3 regions of the Pseudomonas sp. Eth.TT006 genome follow, and region 3 is predicted to be linked to each of the others. Evidence: predicted binding sites of a transcription regulator. Region 3 holds the regulator's gene; each other region holds the start of a gene.
What was found. The regulator sigma-54, encoded in region 3, starts transcription at its own class of promoters, with help from an activator protein. The targets are predictions, from matches to a motif close to ANTGGCATNNANNTTGCTNT.
Positions count from the first base shown of each region.

Region 1: a site for sigma-54 is predicted at 4,052-4,071, ahead of ACXR0M_RS25095 (CmpA/NrtA family ABC transporter substrate-binding protein). Genes of this name have one in related genera too.
Region 2: a site for sigma-54 is predicted at 2,399-2,418, ahead of ACXR0M_RS26925 (circularly permuted type 2 ATP-grasp protein). Genes of this name have one in related genera too.

Region 1 is NZ_JBTJEN010000022.1:14,404-22,126, reverse strand. It holds gene rlmKL (bifunctional 23S rRNA (guanine(2069)-N(7))-methyltransferase RlmK/23S rRNA (guanine(2445)-N(2))-methyltransferase RlmL) at 1-1,914, opposite strand, end outside; gene rmf (ribosome modulation factor) at 2,447-2,662, shown strand; gene ACXR0M_RS25100 (quinone-dependent dihydroorotate dehydrogenase) at 2,944-3,963, opposite strand; gene ACXR0M_RS25095 (CmpA/NrtA family ABC transporter substrate-binding protein) at 4,188-5,399, shown strand; gene ACXR0M_RS25090 (ANTAR domain-containing response regulator) at 5,415-5,990, shown strand; gene ACXR0M_RS25085 (nitrate/nitrite transporter) at 6,679-7,723, shown strand, end outside.
Region 2 is NZ_JBTJEN010000031.1:14,520-22,242, forward strand. It holds gene ACXR0M_RS26920 (alpha-E domain-containing protein) at 1-944, opposite strand, end outside; gene ACXR0M_RS26925 (circularly permuted type 2 ATP-grasp protein) at 957-2,366, opposite strand; gene ACXR0M_RS26930 (ribonuclease E inhibitor RraB) at 2,861-3,208, opposite strand; gene ACXR0M_RS26935 (hypothetical protein) at 3,420-3,653, opposite strand; gene speE (polyamine aminopropyltransferase) at 3,857-4,732, opposite strand; gene ACXR0M_RS26945 (PLDc N-terminal domain-containing protein) at 4,968-5,159, opposite strand; gene ACXR0M_RS26950 (hypothetical protein) at 5,231-5,761, opposite strand; gene ACXR0M_RS26955 (ankyrin repeat domain-containing protein) at 5,895-6,413, opposite strand; gene ACXR0M_RS26960 (long-chain-acyl-CoA synthetase) at 6,511-7,723, opposite strand, start outside.
Region 3 is NZ_JBTJEN010000002.1:192,339-200,061, reverse strand. It holds gene ACXR0M_RS04055 (KpsF/GutQ family sugar-phosphate isomerase) at 193-1,167, shown strand; gene ACXR0M_RS04050 (KdsC family phosphatase) at 1,167-1,691, shown strand; gene lptC (LPS export ABC transporter periplasmic protein LptC) at 1,700-2,272, shown strand; gene lptA (lipopolysaccharide transport periplasmic protein LptA) at 2,259-2,804, shown strand; gene lptB (LPS export ABC transporter ATP-binding protein) at 2,804-3,529, shown strand; gene ACXR0M_RS04030 (RNA polymerase factor sigma-54) at 3,716-5,212, shown strand; gene hpf (ribosome hibernation-promoting factor, HPF/YfiA family) at 5,286-5,594, shown strand; gene ptsN (PTS IIA-like nitrogen regulatory protein PtsN) at 5,607-6,071, shown strand; gene rapZ (RNase adapter RapZ) at 6,074-6,931, shown strand; gene ACXR0M_RS04010 (HPr family phosphocarrier protein) at 6,947-7,222, shown strand; gene pmbA (metalloprotease PmbA) at 7,329-7,723, opposite strand, start outside.

The DNA.
Region 1 (7,723 bases), on a different contig from region 3:
CAGATTGCGACGCGCCCAGTCGAGGTAGGTTTTCGACAGGTCGACGCTGGTGGTGCTGCGCGCACCGCCCTTGGCCGCGTGCACGCTGGCAGTCGCGGTGTAGCAGAACAGATTGAGGAAGCGCTTGCCGGCCGCCTCTTTCTGAATGCGCATGCGCATCGGCCGGTGGTCGAGGAACAGCCCGGTGTCGAGGTAGTCGGTGAGGTTCACCAGCAGCTTCACGCCGCCTTCGCTGACCTCATTGAACTTGCCCTGCGCAGCCTGACGCTCGTACTGCTTGGTGCCGCTCTGGCGCTCGCGGCGTTTGACCACCACGCGGCTCTTGTCGACATTCAGCGCCTGCGGGATCGCGGCCAGCGCATCGAACATGCGCGCCGAGGCCTTTTCCGGATCGATCGACTTCGGCGCCGCGTATTCCTGCACGTGCACCCAGTCGTGGTACAGGTCGATGGCCATCGCATATTCCGGCATGTCGGCATCGTAGACGCGGTAGCAATCGATGCCCTCGCGCTTGACCCACTTGCCCAGTGCCTTGAGATTTTTCTGCAGGCGGTTGGCAAACATCTGCCCGCCTTCGCTCAGGCGCGGCTGCTCGATCACCGGCGCCGGGGCGGGCGTGGGCTTGATCGGGTTGCCGTTCTTGTTGAACTTGCGCTCTTGCGGCTCGTCCGGGGTCTGGTCGTAAGCCGCTTGCTCGCGCTCGGCCTGACGCTGTTCCGGGGTGCGACGCTCGCCGGTGACAAACTGATCCGGCAGCACCTTGATCAGCAGCAGTTTGCACGGCAGCGCGCCGTTCCAGAACGAATACTGTTTGTGGCTGCGAATGCCCATGCGCTTGCCCAGATCCGGCGCACCGGTGAACACCGCCGCTTCCCAGTTCAGGCAGGCCTGACGCAGACGCTCGCCGAGGTTCTGATACAGATAAAGCAGGCTGGCTTCGTCACCCAGACGCTCACCGTACGGCGGGTTGCAGATCACCAGACCTTTCTGGTTCTGGTCCGGACGCGGCTCGAAAGTCGCGACTTCGCCCTGATAGATCTTGATCCACTCGCTCAGCCCGGCGCGCTCGACGTTGTTGCGCCCCGGTTGAATCAGGCGTGGATCGGCTTCGTAACCGCGAATCCACAGCGGTGGCTTGGCCAGACCGGCAGCGGCACGCTCGACGGCTTCTTCATGGAGTTTTTTCCACAGCGCCGGGACGTGCCCCAGCCACGCGGTGAAACCCCACTGCTCGCGGCGCAGGTTCGGCGCCATGTCGGCGGCGATCATGCCGGCCTCGACCAGGAACGTACCGACACCGCACATCGGGTCAGCCAGCGCGCCGCCTTCGGCTGCGATGCGCGGCCAGCCGGAACGGATCAGGATCGCTGCCGCGAGGTTTTCCTTCAGCGGCGCAGCGCCCTGCTGCAGGCGGTAGCCGCGCTGGTGCAGGCTGTGGCCGGAGAGATCAAGGGAGAGGATCGCTTCGCCGCGATCCAGGCGCAGGTGAATGCGCAGGTCCGGGTTGAGCTTGTCGATCGACGGACGGTCGCCCTGCGGGGTGCGCAGTTTGTCGACAATGGCGTCCTTGACCTTCAAGGCGCCGAAGTGGGTGTTGTCGATGCCCGAGCCATGGCCGCTGAATTCCACCGCCAGGGTGCCGTCGGCAAGCATGTGATCTTGCCATTCGATATCGAGCACGCCGTGGTACAGGTCTTCGGCGTCTTTCATCGGAAAGCGCTTGAGCACCAGCAGCACGCGGTTGGCCAGACGCGACCAGAGGCACAGGCGGTAAGCGGTTTCCATGGTCGCCATGCCACGCACGGCGGAGGTGTGCTCGCGAGCTTCTTCAAGGCCAAGCCCGACGGCTTCCTCGATAAGCAGGCCTTCAAGACCTTTAGGGCAAGTGAGGAAGAGTTCGAAACGGTCGGACATGGTATTTCCAGAGCCTTTGGCTAGTGAACCGGCAACGCATTGCCGATCCGGTTTTCAATCAGGCGCTTTTCTAAAAGAGCGCCCGCGTGGCACGAAGGTGTGCCGTTCCATCCCCGCTGCTCGGGTTAAAGGAGCTTAGATGCCGGGACAGATAAAAAAGTTGATGAAACAAAAAGTCTTGAAGCGACCCTTCGTCGCTTATTAACCAAGCGCAAACGTGGGTCATTCTCACTAAAGGATTAACCCCTTCATTCAGCGCGGAGCCGATCATACCGGGGTTTGCTCATAAAACGCGCATGAAACCCAAAGTTACTTATGGCTGTAGCACTATTTTCGTTACGTCCTTATGACAAAACGATCATTCCCTCGCTGTGACTCATTGGTTAGAACTGATCACAGGTTGACGTCCCAACGGCGTCAACACCTTGGCTCGCCACGCCGGCAGCGAGCCGCCCAACGGCAGAAATCTTTCTGCCAGACCTCGATTGAGGTCAACGCGATGAACACAGTCAACAAGTGAGGGAAACACCCTATGAGAAGACTTAAGCGTGATCCGTTGGAAAGAGCATTTTTGCGCGGATATCAATATGGCGTTGGTGGCAAATCCCGCGAGCTTTGCCCATTTACTCTACCGTCGGTACGTCAAGCCTGGATCAACGGCTGGCGAGAAGGACGCGGCGACAACTGGGACGGTATGACCGGCACTGCGGGAATCCACAGACTCAACGAACTTCACGCCGTTGGCTGACACAGGGCACTTATTGCAACACGACAATCTGAATTTCTGACGACTTACCATGCACGTCCTTCCCGGACGGCGGGCTACGGCCCAGGGGCTCCTTCGAGGAGCCCTTTTTTATGCCAGCAAAAATCAATTGCCAGCACTGGACTACTGTGGCGAGGGGGCTTGCCCCCGTTCGGCTGCGGAGCAGTCGTCAAGACCGCAAAACGGTTTACCTTATGGACCGCAGAGGGCTGCTTCGCAACCCAACGGGGGCAAGCCCCCTCATCACAGGATCCTCAGTAAACTCAGCGCAGGGCGGCGATGGCGTCTACCGACTCACGGATCAGCGCCGGGCCCTTGTAGATGAAACCGGAATAGATCTGCACCAGACTCGCGCCCGCCAGGATCTTCTCGGCCGCATGCTTGCCTTCGGTGATCCCGCCCGCGGCAATGATCGGCAACTTGCCGCCCAGCTCGCCCGCCAGCACCTTCACGGTATGGGTGCTCTTCTCACGCACCGGCGCACCGGACAGACCACCCGCCTCGTCGCCATGCTCCATACCTTCAACGCCGACGCGGCTCAGGGTGGTGTTGGTGGCGATCACCGCGTCCATCCCGGTTTCAATCAACGCCTGCGCGACCTGCGCGGTTTCTTCGTCGGTCATGTCCGGGGCGATCTTGATTGCCAGCGGCACGTGTTTGCCATGACGCAGAGCCAGTTCGGCGCGACGCGTGGCCAGGTCTGCCAGCAACTGCTTGAGCGAGTCGCCGAACTGCAGACTGCGCAGGCCCGGGGTGTTCGGCGAGCTGACGTTGACCGTCACATAGCTGGCGTGGGCGTAGACCTTGTCCAGGCAGATCAGGTAGTCATCCACCGCGCGCTCGACCGGGGTGTCGAAGTTCTTGCCGATGTTGATCCCCAGCACGCCCTGGTACTTGGCGGCGGCGACCCGCGCCAGCAGGTTGTCCACGCCGAGGTTGTTGAAGCCCATGCGATTGATGATCGCCTCGGCTTCCGGCAGGCGGAAGATCCGTGGTTTCGGGTTGCCCGGCTGCGGGCGCGGGGTCACGGTGCCGATTTCGACAAAACCGAAACCCAGTTGCGCGAAGCCGTCGATGGCCGCGCCGTTCTTGTCCAGACCGGCCGCCAGCCCCACCGGATTCGGGAAGTCCAGGCCCATGACCGTCACCGGTACGTTCGCCGGCTTCTTGCACAGCATGCCGTTGAGGCCCAAACGCCCACCCGCGCCGATCAGATCCAGCGACAGATCGTGGGAAGTTTCCGGGGAAAGTTTGAACAACAGCTGACGGGCCAGGGTGTACATGGGCGGCGATGACTCGAGCGGCGAAAAGAGGCGGCGATTATAGCCGGGCAACCTCCCCCGGCGCGAGGCACACAGGTAAATCAACGCGACTGGCATATGCCTTGCACCTTCCCGCTCATCAGTCCACAGGCCAATGGCGGCGTGCGGGCACGGACAATGGCGTCGTCCTCAGGTTTGCTCGGGCAAAGCCTGGGACGGCGCTTTTTTTTGCAAGGTGCTTTTATATGAGCGATTCATCCGTCGGGCCACTGGCCTGGGTCAACGGCAGCGATGCCCCGGAAAAAACCGTGATCGACCTGGGGTTCATGGCCCTCAGCGATTGCGCCTCAGTGGTGGTCGCCGCCACGCAAGGCTTTGCCCAACCTTACGGGCTGACGATCAACCTCAAGCGCCAGGCATCCTGGGCGACCCTGCGCGACAAGCTGGTTAGCGGCGAACTCGACGTTGCCCACAGCCTGTACGGAATGATTTACGCGGTGCACTTGGGCATCGGCGGCGTCGCCCCGTGTGACATGGCGGTGCTGATGGGGCTGAACCAGAACGGCCAGAGCCTCAACCTGTCCCACGGCTTGCAGCAACTGGGCGTGACCAGTCCTGAAGCGCTGGACCGGCATGCGCACCAAAGCCGCGCAAAACTGACCTTTGCCCAGACCTTCCCCACCGGCACCCATACGATGTGGCTGTATTACTGGCTGGCGAGTCAGGGCATCCATCCGTTGCAGGACGTCGACAGCGTGGTGGTGCCGCCGCCACAAATGGTCGCGCACCTGCAAGCCGGGCGCATCGATGGTTTCTGCGTCGGTGAGCCGTGGGCGGCCAGCGCCGTGCAGCAGGATCTGGGCTTCACCCTGGCCACCAGCCAGACCATCTGGCCCGATCACCCGGAAAAAGTCCTCGGCTGCACTCGCGCGTTCGTCGAGCAATACCCGAACACCGCGCGCGCGCTGGTGATGGCGATTCTCGAGGCCAGCCGCTTCATCGAACAAAGCCCGGAAAACCGCCGCAGCACCGCGCAACTGCTGAGCGCCGCGGAATACCTCGACGCCCCGCTGTCATGCATCGAGCCGCGTTTTCTCGGCGATTACGCCGACGGTCTGGGCAACCGCTGGCAGGACCCGCACGCCTTGCGCTTTCACGGCAATGGCGAGGTGAATCTGCCGTACCTGTCCGACGGCATGTGGTTCATGACCCAGTTCCGCCGCTGGGGCCTGTTGCGCGAGGACCCTGACTACCTCGCCGTGGCGCGGCAGGTGCAGCAGCTGGGTATCTACCGTGAAGCCGCCACCGCCGTGGGCGTCGCGGCCTGGGGTAAGGAAATGCGCAGCAGTCAGTTGCTCGACGGCAAAATCTGGGACGGCAGCGATCCAGCGGCGTACGCCCGCAGTTTCAGGCTGCACGCTCTGAGCGATGCCACTGCCCTTCTCGCCCGCCGCTGACAGGAGATCGCCAATATGTTGCGTATTCTGCTGATCAACGACACCGCGAAAAAGGTCGGGCGTCTGAAGGCCGCATTGACCGAGGCCGGTTTCGAGGTCATCGATGAATCCGGTCTGACCATCGACCTGCCGGCCCGCGTCGAAACGGTGCGCCCGGACGTGATCCTGATCGATACCGAGTCACCGGGGCGTGATGTCATGGAGCAAGTGGTGCTGGTCAGCCGCGACCAGCCGCGGCCGATCGTGATGTTTACCGACGAACATGACCCGGGGGTGATGCGCCAGGCGATCAAATCCGGGGTCAGCGCCTACATCGTCGAAGGCATTCACGCCCAGCGCCTGCAGCCGATTCTGGATGTGGCGATGGCCCGCTTCGAAAGCGATCAGGCCCTGCGCGCGCAATTGCAGGCCCGCGACCAGCAACTGGCCGAGCGCAAGCGCATCGAACTGGCCAAAGGGCTGCTGATGAAAATGAAAGACTGCAACGAAGACGAGGCCTACACCCTGATGCGCCGCCAGGCCATGAGCCGCCAGCAGAAGCTGATTCAAGTGGCGGAGCAGATCATCGCGATGAGCGAGCTGCTGGGCTGAGGCATTCTCACCGCTGAAAAGCCCCTCACCCTAGCCCTCTCCCGGAGGGAGAGGGGACTGATTGGGGGATGCTCGAGAAATACGCCGACCTGCGATTTCTGCTGTGAATCCATAATCGACTCGGTCTCTCAGGTCGATGTCTAACGCCAGATACCTCGGTGAGTCCCCTCTCCCTCCGGGAGAGGGGAGTGATTGGGTGATGCTCAGGAAATACGCCGACCTGCAATTTCTGCTGTGAATCCATAATCGACTCGGTTTCTCAGGTCGATGTTTAACGCCAGACACCTCGGTCAGTCCCTCACCCTCCGCGAGAGGGGACTGATTGGGGGATGCTCGGGAAATACGCTGACCTGTGATTTCTGCTGTGAATCCATAATCGACTCGGTTTCTCAGGTCGATGTTTAACGCCAGACACCTCGGTCAGTCCCCTCTCCCTCCGGGAGAGGGTTAGGGTGAGGGGCTTTTGATCTTTCACCGGTTGGCACAAATCTCGCTAAGTAAAACCCACAGGTAACCAACGGCGGTTGCCCCACCTACGACAAAGACGTCGCTCACCCGCTCGCCCCATCGGCGAACCGGTAGCGGCGTTTTTGCGTTTTGGCCCCACAGCCCGGGGCCGGTGGTGCGGCCGTGGCGGCGCGCCACCTGCTGTGACTCCTTTCGAGACTCTTTTCAGCCGAGGTGCGCGATGAATTCAAGCTTCTGGAAATCCGGCCATACCCCGACCCTGTTCGCAGCGTTTCTGTATTTCGACCTGAGCTTCATGGTCTGGTACCTGCTCGGCCCGTTGGCCGTGCAAATCGCCGCCGACCTGCACCTGACCACGCAACAGCGCGGCCTGGTGGTGGCGACGCCGATTCTGGCCGGTGCAGTGCTGCGCTTTGTGATGGGCATGCTGGCGGATCGGCTGTCGCCAAAAACCGCCGGGCTGATCGGTCAGGTGATCGTCATCTGTGCACTGTTCGGTGCCTGGAAACTGGGCATCCACAGCTATGAACAAGCGCTGATACTCGGGCTGTTCCTCGGCATGGCCGGCGCCTCGTTTGCCGTGGCCCTGCCGCTGGCCTCGCAATGGTATCCGCCGCAGCATCAGGGCAAGGCCATGGGTATCGCCGGCGCGGGCAACTCCGGCACCGTGTTCGCCGCGTTGATCGCGCCGGTGCTGGCGGCGTCGTTCGGCTGGAGCAATGTGTTCGGCTTCGCCTTGATTCCGCTGTTGTTGACCCTGGTGCTGTTCGCCTGGCTGGCGAAAAACGCGCCGCAGCGGCCGAAAGCCAAAGCCATGGCTGACTATTTCAAGGCCCTTGGCGACCGCGACAGCTGGTGGTTCATGTTTTTCTACAGCGTGACCTTTGGCGGCTTCATCGGTCTGGCCAGCGCCCTGCCCGGCTACTTCAACGACCAGTACGGCCTGAGCCCGGTCACGGCCGGTTACTACACCGCCGCCTGCGTGTTCGGCGGCAGCCTGATGCGCCCGCTGGGTGGCGCGCTGGCGGATCGCTTCGGTGGCATTCGCACCTTGCTGGCGATGTACACCGTGGCGGCGATCTGCATTGCGGCCGTCGGTTTCAACCTGCCCAGTTCCTACGCCGCACTGGCGCTGTTCGTCTGCACCATGCTGGGTCTCGGTGCTGGTAATGGCGCGGTGTTCCAGTTGGTTCCGCAACGTTTTCGCCTGGAAATCGGCGTAATGACCGGGCTGATCGGCATGGCTGGCGGCATCGGCGGCTTTG
Region 2 (7,723 bases), on a different contig from region 3:
GCCTCCAGGTAGGAACTGTGAATGGCATTGCCCAACTGGCGCACCAGCGGGATGAATTCGGTAAGCCAGGCGTGCAGGCCTTCGGCGAGGATTTCGTTGATGCCGGTGTAACGCAGACGCGCGTCCATTTCCGCCGCCAGACGCTGCGCCGGGCGGCCGTTGGCCCCCGGCAGTTGCGCAAGGATCTGGTCGATTTCCTCGGTGCAGGCACGCAACGAACGCGGCACATCGGCGCGTAACAGCAGCAACTCGGCGACATGCCGGGCGCCCGGAGCGTCGCGGTAGATCTCGGTATAGGCCTCGAACGATGACAACGCGCGCAGCAGCGCACTCCACTGGTAATAGGCGTGGGCGGTGCCGTCGCTGACCGCGTCGGCCTGATCGCCGGCCATTTCGTAGCGCGCATCGAGCAGGCGCAGGGTGTTGTCGGCGCGCTCGATGAAGGTACCGAGACGAATGAAGCGGAACGCATCGTTACGCATGATGGTGCCGTAGGACGCGCCACGGAACAGGTGCGAGCGCTCCTTGATCCACTCGCAGAAACGGCTCATGCCGTAGCGGCTGAGGCCCTGCTCGGCGATCCCGCGAATCTCCAGCCACGTCGCGTTGATGTTTTCCCACATGTCGGCGGTGATCCGCCCGCGCACCGCATGCGCACTGGCGCGCGCTGCGCCGAGGCAGCTGTAGATGCTCGCCGGGTTAGCCGCATCGAGGGCGAAAAAGTGCAGCAGGCGTTCGGCATGCAGTTCGCCGTGACGCTCCAGATAATCGTCGAGGGTGCCGGTGATCAACAGCGGCATGGCCAGTTCGTGCAGGCCGTCGCCGCGCCCGTCTTGCGGCATCAGCGACAGCGAATAGCTGACATCGAGCATCCGCGCGAGGTTTTCCGCGCGCTCCAGATAACGCGACATCCAGTACAGATCCGAGGCAGTTCTACTTAACATGGCAAGCTTCCTTCAATCCTCGACCACCCAGGTGTCCTTGGTTCCGCCGCCCTGGGAGGAATTCACCACCAGGGAGCCTTCACGCAAGGCGACACGGGTCAAACCGCCGGGCACGACCCGGGTTTCACGCCCGGACAGCACGAACGGACGCAGGTCGATATGGCGCGGCGCAATGCCGTTTTCGACAAAGGTCGGGCAGGTCGACAGGGACAGCGTCGGCTGCGCGATGTACGCGTGCGGCTTGGCTTTGATGCGCTCGCGGAACGCGTCGATTTCCGCCGTGGTTGCCGCCGGCCCCACGAGCATTCCGTAACCGCCGGAGCCTTGGGTTTCCTTGACCACCAGATCCGGCAGATTGGCCAGTACATGGGACAGTTCCGAAGGATTACGGCACTGCCAGGTCGGCACGTTCTTCAGGATCGGCTCTTCGTCAAGGTAGAAACGGATCATCTCGGTGACGAACGGGTACACCGATTTGTCGTCGGCCACGCCGGTGCCGATGGCATTGGCCAGCACCACGTTGCCCGAGCGGTAGGACGATAACAGCCCCGGCACGCCGAGCATCGAGTCGGGGTTGAACGCCAGCGGGTCGAGGAACGCGTCGTCGAGCCGCCGGTAGATCACGTCCACCGCTTTCGGCCCGTCGGTGGTGCGCATGAACACCTTGTCGTCACGCACGAACAGGTCCGCGCCCTCCACCAGTTCCACCCCCATTTCCCGCGCCAGAAAGGCGTGTTCGAAGAACGCACTGTTGAAGCGCCCCGGCGTCAGCACCACCACGCTCGGGTTGTCGATCGGGCTGGAGCTTTTCAGGGTGTCGAGCAACAGGTTCGGGTAATGGTCGATGGGGGCGATGCGCTGCGCGGCGAACAGTTCGGGGAACAGGCGCATCATCATTTTGCGGTCTTCGAGCATGTAGCTCACGCCGCTCGGGGTACGCAGGTTGTCTTCGAGCACGTAGTAAGTGCCGTCGCCATCGCGCACCAGATCGACGCCGGAGATGTGCGAATAGATATCGCGGTGCAGGTCCAGCCCCTGCATCGCCAACTGGTACTGCTCGTTGGCCAGCACCTGTTCGGCGGGGATGATCCCGGCCTTGATGATGCGCTGCTCGTGATAGAGGTCGGCGAGGAACATGTTCAACGCCTTGACCCGCTGGATGCAGCCGCGCTCGACGATCCGCCACTCGCTGGCGGGAATGCTGCGCGGGATGGTGTCGAAAGGAATCAGGCGCTCGGTGCCCTGCTCGTCCCCATAGAGCGTGAAGGTGATGCCGGCCCGGTGGAACAGCAGATCAGCCTCGCGTCGCCGTTGTGCCAGCAACTCGTCAGGCGTGTCGGCCAGCCAGCGGGCGAACTCCCGGTAATGCGGGCGGACCAGGCCGCCGGCATCGTACATTTCATCAAAATAGGTGCGGATCATGCCGTACTCCTTGTCACCCGGACAAACAGACCTTCGCAAGGCCCGTGCCATCGGCATAAACGCTTTGATTTCAATCGGTTGGATAATCACACCAGCGGCGGCGCACCATTCCTGTGCGACAAATGCCCCAGCCTGATCGCCCCCGCCTCATTGCGACGCAGTGCCGTCGTCTATCACCAGCATAGTCAGAGTTGATTTCACTGCTCGCGCCGGGCTGCGGATAATCGGCGCATCTGCTGACACCTTCAGTCGCTGAAGGCTTCAGCCCAACTGATCCGGACTGCCTACGCAGTCCCCGCAGAGCTTGGCCTTGACCGGTTTTCTCTGCTTACCGCTCTTCCCGTTTGGCCACCCTCTCCGGTGGCTTTTTTTTGTCCGTTTGAAATGTTTTGAAAGCAAAAGCAAAAGATCGCAGCCTCCTGCAGCTCTACACCAATCACTTGTAGGAGCTGCCGAAGGCTGCGATCTTTTGACTTTAAAAAACGAACCCGAGATCAGTTCAGACGATAACGGCTGCGCACCTCCTGCTTCACGCCCCAGCCTTCGATGATGCCGCCCAGCGGCTCGACCACGGCAGAGAAACCCTGCTCGAAGTCACCAATGTCGTCATACGTGGCGTACATCACTTTGCTCAATTCCAGCGACCAGGCGCCATCGTCGCGCGCACTGACCTGGGCATTGATCGACTCACCGCGAAACTTGCCGGCAGCCCTGCGTGCGCCCTCCTCGTCGGGGAAAATCGCGTAGAACTCGATGGGATGGAAGCGGGAAAAATCGAAACCGCCTTCTTTCATGCGGCGCAGAACGGTGCTGCTGATGTCTTCTTGATAGGCTGTGCTCATGAATCGTCCCCCTCGATCGATGGATAGACTTTCCGTATTCCCGCCCCGGGCCTTGCAGGCCAAAGTACAGCGGCAACGTGGTTGCACGCGGGAAGCAAGCATGTAGCTGACAAGACCAGACCTTAGCGATTCATTCGCTGATCTCGCTTGCAGAGTAGCCCCAAGAGAGAGGCGCTGCCAAGGTCTGGTGCGTCGGGTGACAAGAAGAATTTCAGATCGGAGTGATGCTGCGGATCTTGATGCTGTTTTGCGTTTCGAGGCTTTTGACGCCAGCATCGGGGGCGCGCCCTTCCAGATCGTTCAGATCCAGTTTGGCGGCCACGGGCAGGAGCCGTTCCTTGATCAGGCGCGCGGCCTCGTCATCGCTGGGGCGTGCGGTGCACTCGAACACCTCATCAACAATTTCGCCATGATCATCCACGAAAGTGACCTTCCACTTTTGCATCGGTGCCTCCTCGATCAGACCCGCAAATGGGCTTACCTGTATCTCGACAATTTGGCGAGATTGATCGTTCCAAAGGATTGCAGCGGCAAAACATGAAAAAAAAGATACCTCCTGTAGGAGCTGCCGCAGGCTGCGATCTTTTGATCTAAAAAACAAAGTCAAAAGATCGCAGCCTGCGGCAGCTCCTACAGGGGGGTGTGCCGTCAGTCGTTGCTTGGCTTGTTGATCGCCTGCAGCACGTACTGTGGCAGCGCGAACGCGCCGATGTGGATTTCCGGGTTGTAGTAGCGGGTGACGATGCCGCTGCCGATGAAGCGCTGTTGCAGCACTTCACGGCTCAGCTTGCGGTAGGCCGGATTGGTCGAGCCCCAGGCGAAGGTCATCGAACCGCCGATGTAGGTCGGCACGGCCGCCTGGTAGAAGTGCCAGTCGGGGAACAGGCTGCGCAGGCGACCGGCGGTGGTTTTGACTTCGTCGATCTGCATGAACGGCGTGCCGTTCTGGGTCACGAGGATACCGCCCTCGTTCAGGCAGCGATGGCAAGCCTGGTAGAAGTTTTCCGAGAACAGCACTTCCCCCGGGCCGATCGGGTCGGTGGAGTCGGAGATGATCACGTCGAATTTTTCCGTGGTGGTGGCGACGAAACGCATGCCGTCGTCGATCACCAGGTTCAGGCGCGGATCATCGTAGGCACCGGCGGAATGATTCGGCAGGAACTCCTTGCACATGTCGACCACGGTGCCGTCGATCTCGACCATGGTGATGTGCTCGACACCGGCGTGCTTGGTCACTTCGCGCAGCATGCCGCCGTCACCGCCCCCGATGATCAGCACACGCTTGGCGCTACCGTGGGCGAGGATCGGCACGTGGGTGAGCATTTCGTGGTAGATGAATTCGTCGGCTTCGGTGGTCTGGATCACGCCGTCCAGCGCCATCACCCGGCCCATACGCGGGTTCTGGAAGATCACCAGGTGCTGGTGTTCGGTGCGCACTTCGTGCAGCAGTTTTTCCATGCGAAAACGCTGGCCGTAGCCTTCGTAGAGGGTTTCCAGGTATTCGCTGGTCTTGGTGACGGTCATGGTCAAGTGCTCCGATGAATGCGCGGGCGTCAATCGTGGGGACGATTGCCCGGGAAAGGCGCGCATTCTACGTTGCCGAAGATGACAGGTCGAACCTCACTTCATCGGAGGACCACAAACCCTGTAGGAGCTGCCGCAGGCTGCGATCTTTTGATCTTTGTTTTTAAAAAGACAAGATCAAAAGATCGCAGCCTGCGGCAGCTCCTACAGGGAAGATGGGGTTCTTGGGAGCGCGTCAGATCCGCACATTGCCCCGTGGTCCGGCAATCGCCCAGATGATCAGGCCCAGCACCGGCAGGAGGATGATCAGCAGGACCCAGAGGATTTTCATCCCGGTCTCGGCGCTGCTTTTCAGCACGTTGATGATGGCCCAGATGTCGAGGGCGAGGATGATCAGGCCGATCAGACCGTTGAACGTGGAACCCATGGTGTCGCTCCAGAATAGTGGGATGCACTTTTAGGATAGACGGTCGCGCGCAGGGTTCCCTTTTATTGCAATCAGACGTGAACGGCGACCTTCAGCGCTTCCAGCGACGGCGCCGCAGCGATGCCGACTTCGGCGCACAGCTCCAGCACCCGTGGCACGTCGTTGCCGTAGACCAGCACCACTTGCAGCTCATCGTCGAGCAACTGGCTGAAGTTCATCAGCGTATAACCGCCGTGTTCCTTGCTCAGGCTGCTCATCTGCACCTGGATGCGGTTGAGCGCGCTCAGCGCTTCGGTCTTGGCCAGTTGCTTGGGTTTGAGGTTGAACTCGACGCCCGGGCCGAACGACGCGACGATCTGCGCGAACAAGTCAACGTAGGTGTCGGCCTGGAACAGCACGGTCTCCGGCAGGCTGCCGACCACCACCCATTCGCCCAGCGGGATCGGGAAGGTGTCGTCGTAGTTGATATCCGGGTTGGCCGCGAGGAACGCGTCGGCATCGGCATAGGCCTGTGCGGCTTCGTCGGCCACCTTCACGATCTCGTCCTCGCCCATGCAGCCGGAGCTGATTTTGCTGATGAGTTCGACGAGTACGGCTTTCATGGGGGCGGATCCTGTGGGTGGTGAATTTCGAGGGCGCGCAGGATAGCGCAGAAAAGCAAAAGATCGCAGCCTGCGGCAGCTCCTACAGGGAATGAGTGTAGGAGCTGCCGCAGGCTGCGATCTTTTGACCTTATCAGCCCAGCAGTTTTTCCAGCTGCGCTGTGGTATCCACCGCGCCCATGGTTCGCGCCGCGTCCAACGCGGTGATGCCGTTGGCATCCTTGGCTTTGGGGTCGGCGCCTTTGCCGATCAGGTAATCGACGATTTCAACCCGGTTGAACATCGCTGCCATCATCAGCGCGGTACGGCCATCGAAGGACGAGCCTTCGATCTCGGCGCCCGCCTCGACCAGCGCCTTGACCACCGCCAGGTCACCCTTGAACGCCGCGCCGGCAATCGGGCTCTGGCCGTTGCCGTTGCGCATTTCCGGGTCGGCCTTGTGCTTGAGCAGCACCTGCACCGCATCGACGTGGCCGTAGTAACTGGCGAGCATCAGCAAGGTGTCGCCCTTGCTGTTCTTCAGGTTGACCGGCAAACCGGCGCTGATCAGACGATCCAGCATCAGCGCATCACCCTCGCGCGCCTTGTTGAAAACCTGCTCGGTGAATTCGGCAGCTTCTTCAGGGGTCATCTGGCGGCTTTGGTCAGACATGGGGCAACTCCACTTTCGGTTATTCGCAAAGCCGACAGTTTCCCGAGCGCGGCGATAGCTGTCACCCCCTTTTTCTCATGGTTTGCCATAGCCAATCTCAATAACGGTATTTGCCCTGCTGAATATCGGCCAGCACTTCATCCGTTACTTGCACGTAGGTCTGCGAGCCGGGCAGCCACGCGTAGATCGGGTCATCGCCCGTCTGACCGGGGTCGAAGCCTTCGTTTTTCAACCGGGTCTTCTGGTATTTGAAGGTTCCGGTGGTTTCCATTTTTACTTTGACCCGCAAGAACAGCGGCACCGCATAGGCCGGCAGGCGCTGGCGGACAAACGCCAGCAGTTCAGCGAAATCCAGGGTCGCCAGCGACTCGGCCGGCGTAATCGCGGCCATCCCGGCGCGGCCGTTGGTGTTGCGCACTTCGACGCCGTAAGCCACGGCCTCGGATATCTGCGGATGCTGCAGCAGGAGATTTTCCACTTGCGTGGTAGAGACGTTTTCGCCCTTCCAGCGATAGGTGTCGCCAAGCCGATCGACAAACTGCGCGTGGCCAAAACCGATATTGCGCAGCAGGTCGCCGGTATTGAAGAAGCGGTCGCCCTGGCTGAACACGTCGCGCAGCACCACCTTGGCGGTTTTCTGCGGGTCGGTGTAGCCGTCCAGCGGGGCTTTCTCGTCGATCCGCGCCAGCAGCAAGCCCTGCTCGCCCTTGCCGACCTTGCGCATGAAACCGTCGGCACTGCGCAGCGGTTCACCGCTGTCGTGATCGTAGGCCACCAGTTCCCAGGCCATCAGCGAGAAACCGATGGTGTTGTCGAAATTCAGAACGTTGCTGAACCCTATGTTGCCGTCGCTCGCCGCGTACAGCTCACAGATGTGCTCGACGGCAAACCGGCTTTTGAACTCGGCCCAGGCGCCGGGGCGCAGGCCATTGCCGATCATCTTGCGCACCGCGTGCAGGCCGTCGTCAGCGCTGGGCGGTTGATCGACCAGATAGCGACACAATTCGCCGACGTAGCCGATGGTGGTGGCACGATAGCGGCGTACGTCGTTCCAGAACTGACTGGCGCTGAACTTGCGGCGAATCGCGAACCCGGCGGCGCCATTGATCGCCGCGCCCCAGCACACGCACAGACCCGTGGCGTGGTACAGCGGCAAGGTGCAATAGACGACATCGTCGGGCCCCATGTTCAGGGCGATCGTGCCGAAGCTGGCCGAACTGCGCATCCAGCGGCCGTGCTTGAACACCCCGGCCTTGGGCAGGCCGGTGGTGCCGGAGGTGTAGATGTAAAAACACGGATCGTCGCAGAAC
Region 3 (7,723 bases):
GGCGAACTATATCACTGCAAACGCCAAGCGCCCAAGGCCCCTGCCCTCTTGTGTTCAGCGATATGACAGGCCCGCCAGCACTTTTTCAGGCTTTTGGTGACGAGGAATGACAAAGCACGACGAACTTGCGTGAGGCTTTGCAACATAACCGCTATAATCGCCGCCTTTTCATCGGGCTATACGATTTCTGACATGAGCCAAACCAGCGACCTGATTCAATCGGCACAACGCACCATCCGCCTCGAAGTGGAAGCCGTACAAGGCTTGTTGCCCCATATCGACGCCGATTTCGTACGCGCTTGCGAGATGATTCTGGCCAGCAAAGGCCGTGTGGTTGTAGTCGGCATGGGCAAGTCCGGGCACGTTGGCAACAAGATTGCCGCGACCCTGGCCAGCACCGGCACCCCGGCGTTTTTCGTGCATCCGGCCGAAGCCAGTCATGGCGACATGGGCATGATCACCCGCGACGACGTGATCCTCGCCCTGTCCAACTCCGGCTCGACCAACGAAATCGTCACCCTGCTGCCGCTGATCAAACGCCTGGGCATCCAGTTGATCAGCGTAACCGGCAATCCGCAGTCACCGTTGGCCAAGGCCGCCGAAGTCAACCTCAATGTGCATGTCGAGCACGAAGCCTGCCCGCTGAATCTGGCGCCGACGTCTTCTACTACCGCGGCGCTGGTGATGGGCGATGCCCTCGCCGTAGCACTGCTGGAAGCCCGTGGCTTCACTGCTGAAGATTTTGCTTTCTCCCATCCGGGCGGTGCACTGGGTCGACGCCTGCTGCTGAAAGTCGAGAACGTCATGCACGCCGGCCAAGAGCTGCCGCAAGTGCAACGTGGCACCCTGCTCAAGGACGCGCTCATGGAAATGACCCGCAAGGGCCTGGGCATGACCGCTATTATTGAAGCCGACGGCAAACTGGCCGGGATCTTCACCGACGGCGACCTGCGCCGCACGCTGGACCGCAGCATCGACATCCGCAGCGCCACCATCGACCAGGTCATGACCGCGCACGGCAAAACCGCACGCCCCGAGATGCTCGCCGCCGAAGCGCTGAAAATCATGGAAGACCACCGAATCAACGCACTGGTTGTCGTGGACGAAGAAGACCGCCCGATCGGCGCCTTCAACCTTTCCGATCTGCTGCGTGCAGGAGTGATGTAATGACCACCGATCTGCTGCAGCGCGGCAAAGCGATCAAACTCGCGGTATTCGACGTCGACGGCGTCCTCACCGACGGGCGTCTGTACTTCCTTGAAGACGGCAGCGAATTCAAGACCTTCAACACCCTCGACGGCCAGGGCATCAAGATGCTGATGAATGCTGGCGTCGAAACTGCGATCATCAGCGGCCGCAAGACCCCGGTGGTCGAGCGGCGGGCGAAGAACCTCGGGATCCCACACCTGTTTCAGGGGCGCGAGGACAAATTGGTGGTTCTGGACGGCCTTCTGGCGCAACTGGGCCTAAGCTATGAACAGGTCGCCTACCTCGGTGACGATTTGCCAGACCTGCCGGTGATCCGCCGCGTGGGTCTGGGCATGGCCGTCGCCAACGCTGCCGATTTCGTCCGTGAACACGCCCATGGCGTGACCCGGGCCCGTGGTGGCGAAGGCGCCGCCCGCGAATTCTGCGAATTGATCCTGCGCGCCCAGGGCCGCCTTGATGCGGCCAACGCCGCGTACCTGTGAGCCAAATCATGTTTAGCAAAAAATTTCGCAACTTCCTGCTGTTCGGCTGTATCGCGGCGATGTTCGCGGCCGTCGGCTACTGGAACATCAGTCCGGAACGTTTCCTCGACAAACCTGCGGTCAAGGTCGAAGACACGGCCATCGACTGGTACGCCACCAACACCCATACCCTGCAGTACCTTCCGGACGGCAAGCTGCAGTACGAGATGACCTCGGACAAGGCCGAGCACCTGAAGGCGACGGACGTGACCCTGGTCACCAAGCCCGACCTGAACATGTTCCGCGGTACCGAATTCCCGTGGCACGTGACCAGCGAGCGCGGTGAAGTCAATCCGGACGGCACTCAGGTCGAACTGATCGACTCGGTACGCATCAAGCGCACCGATGAAAAGAACCGCGACACCCTGATCACCAGCACACGCATGACGGTGTTCCCTCAGCAGCAATATGCGCAGACCGAGCAACCCGTTAGAATCGACGGCGCTGGCGGTGTATCGACTGGCGTGGGAATGAAGGCGTATTTGAAGGACAGCAGGATACACCTGCAATCGAACGTAAGAGGACAGTATGAGGCTCGTTAAAACCCTCCCTATTTTGCTCAGTCTGGGCGCAGCACTGGGAAGCGTGAGCGCCTGGGCTCTGCCGAACGATCAGCAGCAACCTATCCGCATTCAGGCCGACGACGCCCAGCTGGACGACAAGAATGGCGTTGCCACTTATAAGGGCGACGTGATCATCACTCAGGGCTCGATGATCGTTAAAGGCAACACGGTGACCATCACCCGCACCCCGACCGGCGACATTGATGTCGTGACCTCGGTCGGCAACCTGGCTTACTTCGAGCAGTTGCAGACCCAGGGTGACACCAAGCCAGTACAGGGCTGGGGCGTGACGATCCAGTACCACGCCGCACAAAACCGCGTCGTGCTGATCGACAAGGCCAAGGTTGTCGACAAGGACAACAACACCACTCAGGGCGAGAAAATCGTCTATGACACGGTGAAGAAACTGGCGAGCGCCGGTCGCGCCACCGGCAGCAAGGTCACCGAAGCGCGTCCGCGTATCGACATGGTGATCCAGCCGAAGAAGAAAACCGAAGGGAATCCTCAGTAATGGCAACCCTGAAAGCCCAGCACCTGGCCAAGGCCTATAAAAGCCGCCAGGTCGTGCGTGACGTCAGCCTGTCGATCGACAGCGGCCAGATCGTCGGCCTGCTTGGCCCGAACGGCGCCGGCAAGACCACCTGCTTCTATATGATCGTCGGTCTGGTGCAGGCCGATCAGGGCCGCGTACTGATCGACGACCTGGACGTCAGCCACCAGCCGATGCACGGCCGCGCCAAGGCCGGGATCGGCTATCTGCCGCAAGAAGCGTCGATCTTCCGCAAACTGTCGGTGGCCGACAACATCATGGCCATCCTCGAGACCCGCGCGGAACTCGACAAGGCCGGTCGTCGCAAGGAACTGGAAAGCCTGCTGCAGGAATTCCACATCAGCCACATCCGCGACAACCTGGGCATGAGCCTGTCTGGTGGTGAGCGCCGCCGGGTGGAAATCGCTCGCGCCCTGGCCACCGCACCGAAATTCATCCTGCTCGACGAACCGTTCGCCGGTGTCGACCCGATCTCGGTCGGCGACATCAAGCAGATCATCCACCACCTCAAGGCCAAGGGCATCGGTGTACTGATCACCGACCACAACGTTCGTGAGACGCTGGATATCTGTGAAACCGCGTACATCGTCAACGACGGTCAATTGATCGCCGAAGGTGATGCTGCGACCATCCTTGCCAACGATCTGGTGAAGGAAGTGTATCTGGGCCACGAGTTCCGTCTCTGAACCCAGAGCGCATTCGGCCTGCCCTGCGGGCGCTGTCATGCTGAAGCTGTTTTTTACGCTTTTATTGTTACGGCGCTCTAGGCAAACACGACAGTTTCAGGCATATAATTTGCTTAAGTTTGGCGCTCCGGCGCCCTGTAGTGGATGGCGCATGCGCGCCGGCGAATAAGGTGTTAAGCCCCTGCCATGAAACCATCGCTAGTCTTGAGAATGGGCCAGCAGCTGACGATGACACCGCAGCTGCAACAGGCCATCCGCCTGCTCCAATTGTCCACACTGGACCTGCAACAGGAAATCCAGGAGGCCCTGGAATCCAATCCGATGCTCGAACGCCAGGAAGACGGCGACGACTTCGACAATTCCGATCCTCTGGCCGACAACGCCGAGCAAAAACCCAATACCGAGATTCAGGAACCGTCCTATCAGGAAACTGCCGCGCCTACGGTGGATAACCTGGAAGATGGTGAATGGAACGAGCGCATCCCCAACGAGTTGCCCGTCGATACCGCCTGGGAAGACGTCTACCAGACCAGCGCCAGTAGCCTGCCCAGCAGCGATGACGACGAGTGGGACTTCACCACCCGCACCTCCGCCGGGGAAAGCCTGCAAAGCCATCTGCTGTGGCAACTGAACCTGGCGCCGATGTCTGACACCGATCGCCTGATCGCCGTGACCCTGATCGATTGCATCAACAATCAGGGCTACCTCGACGAAACCCTCGAAGAAATTCTCGACGCCTTTGATCCGGAGCTCGACATCGAGCTGGACGAGATCGAGGCCGTCCTGCACCGCATCCAGCAATTCGAACCGGCCGGCATCGGCGCGCGCAACCTCGGCGAATGCCTGCTGCTGCAGCTGCGTCAATTGCCGGTCAAGACCCCTTGGCTGAACGAGGCCAAGCGTCTGGTCAGCGATTACATCGACCTGCTCGGCAGCCGCGACTACAGCCAGCTGATGCGGCGCATGAAGCTCAAGGAAGATGAACTGCGCCAGGTCATCGAACTGGTGCAGAGCCTCAATCCACGCCCCGGTTCACAGATCGAGTCGAGCGAAGCCGAATACGTCGTGCCTGACGTCATCGTGCGCAAGGACAACGAGCGCTGGCTGGTCGAGTTGAACCAGGAATCGGTGCCACGCCTGCGGGTCAACGCCCAGTACGCCGGCTTCGTGCGCCGCGCCGACACCAGCGCCGACAACACCTTCATGCGCAATCAGCTGCAGGAGGCGCGCTGGTTCATCAAGAGCCTGCAAAGCCGCAACGAAACACTGATGAAAGTCGCCACCCAGATCGTCGAGCACCAGCGCGGCTTCCTGGAGTACGGTGACGAAGCGATGAAACCGCTGGTCCTGCACGACATCGCCGAAGCGGTCGGCATGCACGAGTCGACGATTTCCCGGGTCACCACGCAGAAATTCATGCATACCCCGCGCGGTATTTATGAACTGAAATACTTTTTCTCCAGCCACGTCAGCACCTCCGAAGGCGGCGAATGCTCGTCCACGGCGATCCGCGCGATCATCAAAAAACTGGTGGCGGCGGAAAATCAGAAAAAGCCATTGAGCGACAGCAAGATCGCTGGTTTACTGGAGGCACAAGGCATTCAGGTGGCTCGCCGCACCGTCGCCAAGTACCGCGAATCCCTCGGGATCGCGCCTTCGAGCGAACGCAAGCGGTTGATGTAAGCCACGTTACAGCGTTCCAGTGGCAGGCTATCCGGCCTGCCGCTTTATGCACTGGCAACGAAGGAGAAGCTGTATGCAAGTCAACATCAGTGGACACCAACTGGAAGTGACCCCACCTCTGCGTTCCTACATCGAGGAAAAACTCCAGCGACTGGAGCGCCATTTCGACAAGATCACCAACGTGCAGGTCACGATGTGTGTCGAAAAGCTCAAGCAGAAAATTGAAGCCACCTTGCATATACCCGGCAGCGAAGTGGTCGCCAACGCAGAAGATACCGACATGTACGCTGCGATCGACTCATTGACCGACAAGCTGGATCGCCAACTCAAAAAGCATAAGGAAAAGACCCAGAGCCTCCTCCAGGGCGCAACCGGTCGTTAACACCCCCAACCCATGATTCGACTTGAAAGTATCCTGACCCCCGGCCGTTCCTTGGTGAACGTGCCGGGCGGCAGTAAAAAGAAAGCCCTCGAACAGATTGCCAACCTGATCGCCCGCGAAGTGCCGGATCTGGAGATGCAGGATGTCTTCGAAGCGCTGATCGCCCGTGAGAAACTCGGCTCCACCGGTTTCGGCAACGGCATCGCCATTCCCCACTGTCGCCTCAAGGGTTGCCAGTCGCCCATCAGCGCGCTGATGCACCTTGAAGCCCCTATCGATTTCGACGCCATCGACGGCGCTCCCGTTGACCTGCTGTTTGTATTGCTGGTCCCGGAAGCCGCGACCGATGCGCACCTGGAGTTGCTGCGCCAGATCGCCAGCATGCTGGATCGCAAGGATGTGCGCGATAAATTGCGCAGTGCTTCGAGCAACGAAGCCTTGTACCAGGTTGTAGTGGACGAGCAAAACGGGCAGTAATCATGCGTTTGATCATCGTCAGTGGCCGATCCGGCTCAGGTAAAAGTACGGCACTGGATGTCCTTGAGGACAGTGGTTACTACTGCATCGACAACCTGCCTGCCGGCCTGTTGCCGGAGCTGGCCGAACGCGCCTTGGTCCACACTGAACTGGCCCAGCCGCTGGTCGCCGTTTCGATCGATGCGCGCAACCTGCCGAGCCATCTGTCGCGCTTCCCCGAGCTATTGGAAGAAGTGCGCGGCCGCCACATCCAGTGCGACGTGCTCTATCTGGATGCGGATGACGAAACCCTGCTCAAGCGCTTCTCGGAAACCCGTCGACGCCACCCGTTAAGCACCGCCAACCGCTCGCTGGCCGAAGCCATTCAAGACGAAACCGCCCTGCTCGGCCCGATCGCCGACCTGGCCGACCTCAAGGTCAACACCACTAACCTGAACCTGTACCAGTTGCGTGACACCATCAAGCTACGCCTGCTGAATCAGCCGGAGCCGGGCACGGCCTTTCTGGTCGAGTCGTTCGGCTTCAAGCGTGGCATGCCGGTGGATGCCGACCTGGTGTTCGACGTCCGTTGCCTGCCCAACCCCTACTGGAAGCCGGAACTGCGCGCGCAATCCGGTCTGGATGCGCCGGTTGCCGAGTACCTGGCGGCGCAACCGGAAGTTGAAGAGATGTATCAGGACATCTTCGGCTATCTGAATAAATGGCTGCCGCGCTTCGCCGCGAGCAACCGCGCCTATGTCACCATTGCCATCGGCTGCACCGGCGGGCACCACCGCTCCGTTTACCTGACCGAACGCCTGGGTCAGGCCCTGCAGAAAACCCTGAAGAACGTCCAGGTTCGCCACCGCGACCTCACTTAAAGGATTCACACCGCGATGCCTGCTCTGGAAATCGAAATCATCAACAAACTGGGCTTGCATGCCCGTGCGTCGGCCAAGTTCGTTGGCGTGGCGGGCCAGTTCCCGGATTGCACGATCAGGGTAGGGCGTACGCCGGAGACCACGGTGGACGGCAAAAGCATCATGGCGATGATGATGCTGGCCGCCGGCAAGGGCACGAAGATCTATCTGAGCACCGAAGGCCATCAGGAACAGGAAGCGCTGGACGCTTTGGTGAAGTTGATCAACAACTATTTCGATGAAGGTGGCTGACAGCCAGGGTCAAAAGATCGCAGCCTTCGGCAGCTCCTACAGAGCAGGCATAAAAAAGGCGCGCAACCCGGCTGGGTGGCGCGTCTTTTTTTGTGGCCGCTTGGGCTTAACTACCTGCGACAGTCATCCGCTCGATCAGCACCGAGCCTGTGCGAATGTTGCTGCGCAGTTCCAGGTCATTACCGACCGCAACGATTTGCTTGAACATGTCGCGCATATTGCCGGCGATGGTCACTTCCTGCACCGCGAACTGGATTTCACCGTTCTCGACCCAGAAACCCGCCGCTCCGCGCGAATAATCGCCGGTGACCATGTTCAGGCCATGCCCCATCAACTCCGTAACCAACAAGCCACGGCCCATGCGCTTGAGCAGCCCTGCCTGGTCCTCATCACCGTGGGTGACGAACAGGTTATGCACGCCGCCGGCGTTGGCGGTGCTCGGCATACCGAGCTTGCGCCCGGAGTAGGTGCCGAGAATGTACGACACCAATTCGCCTTTTT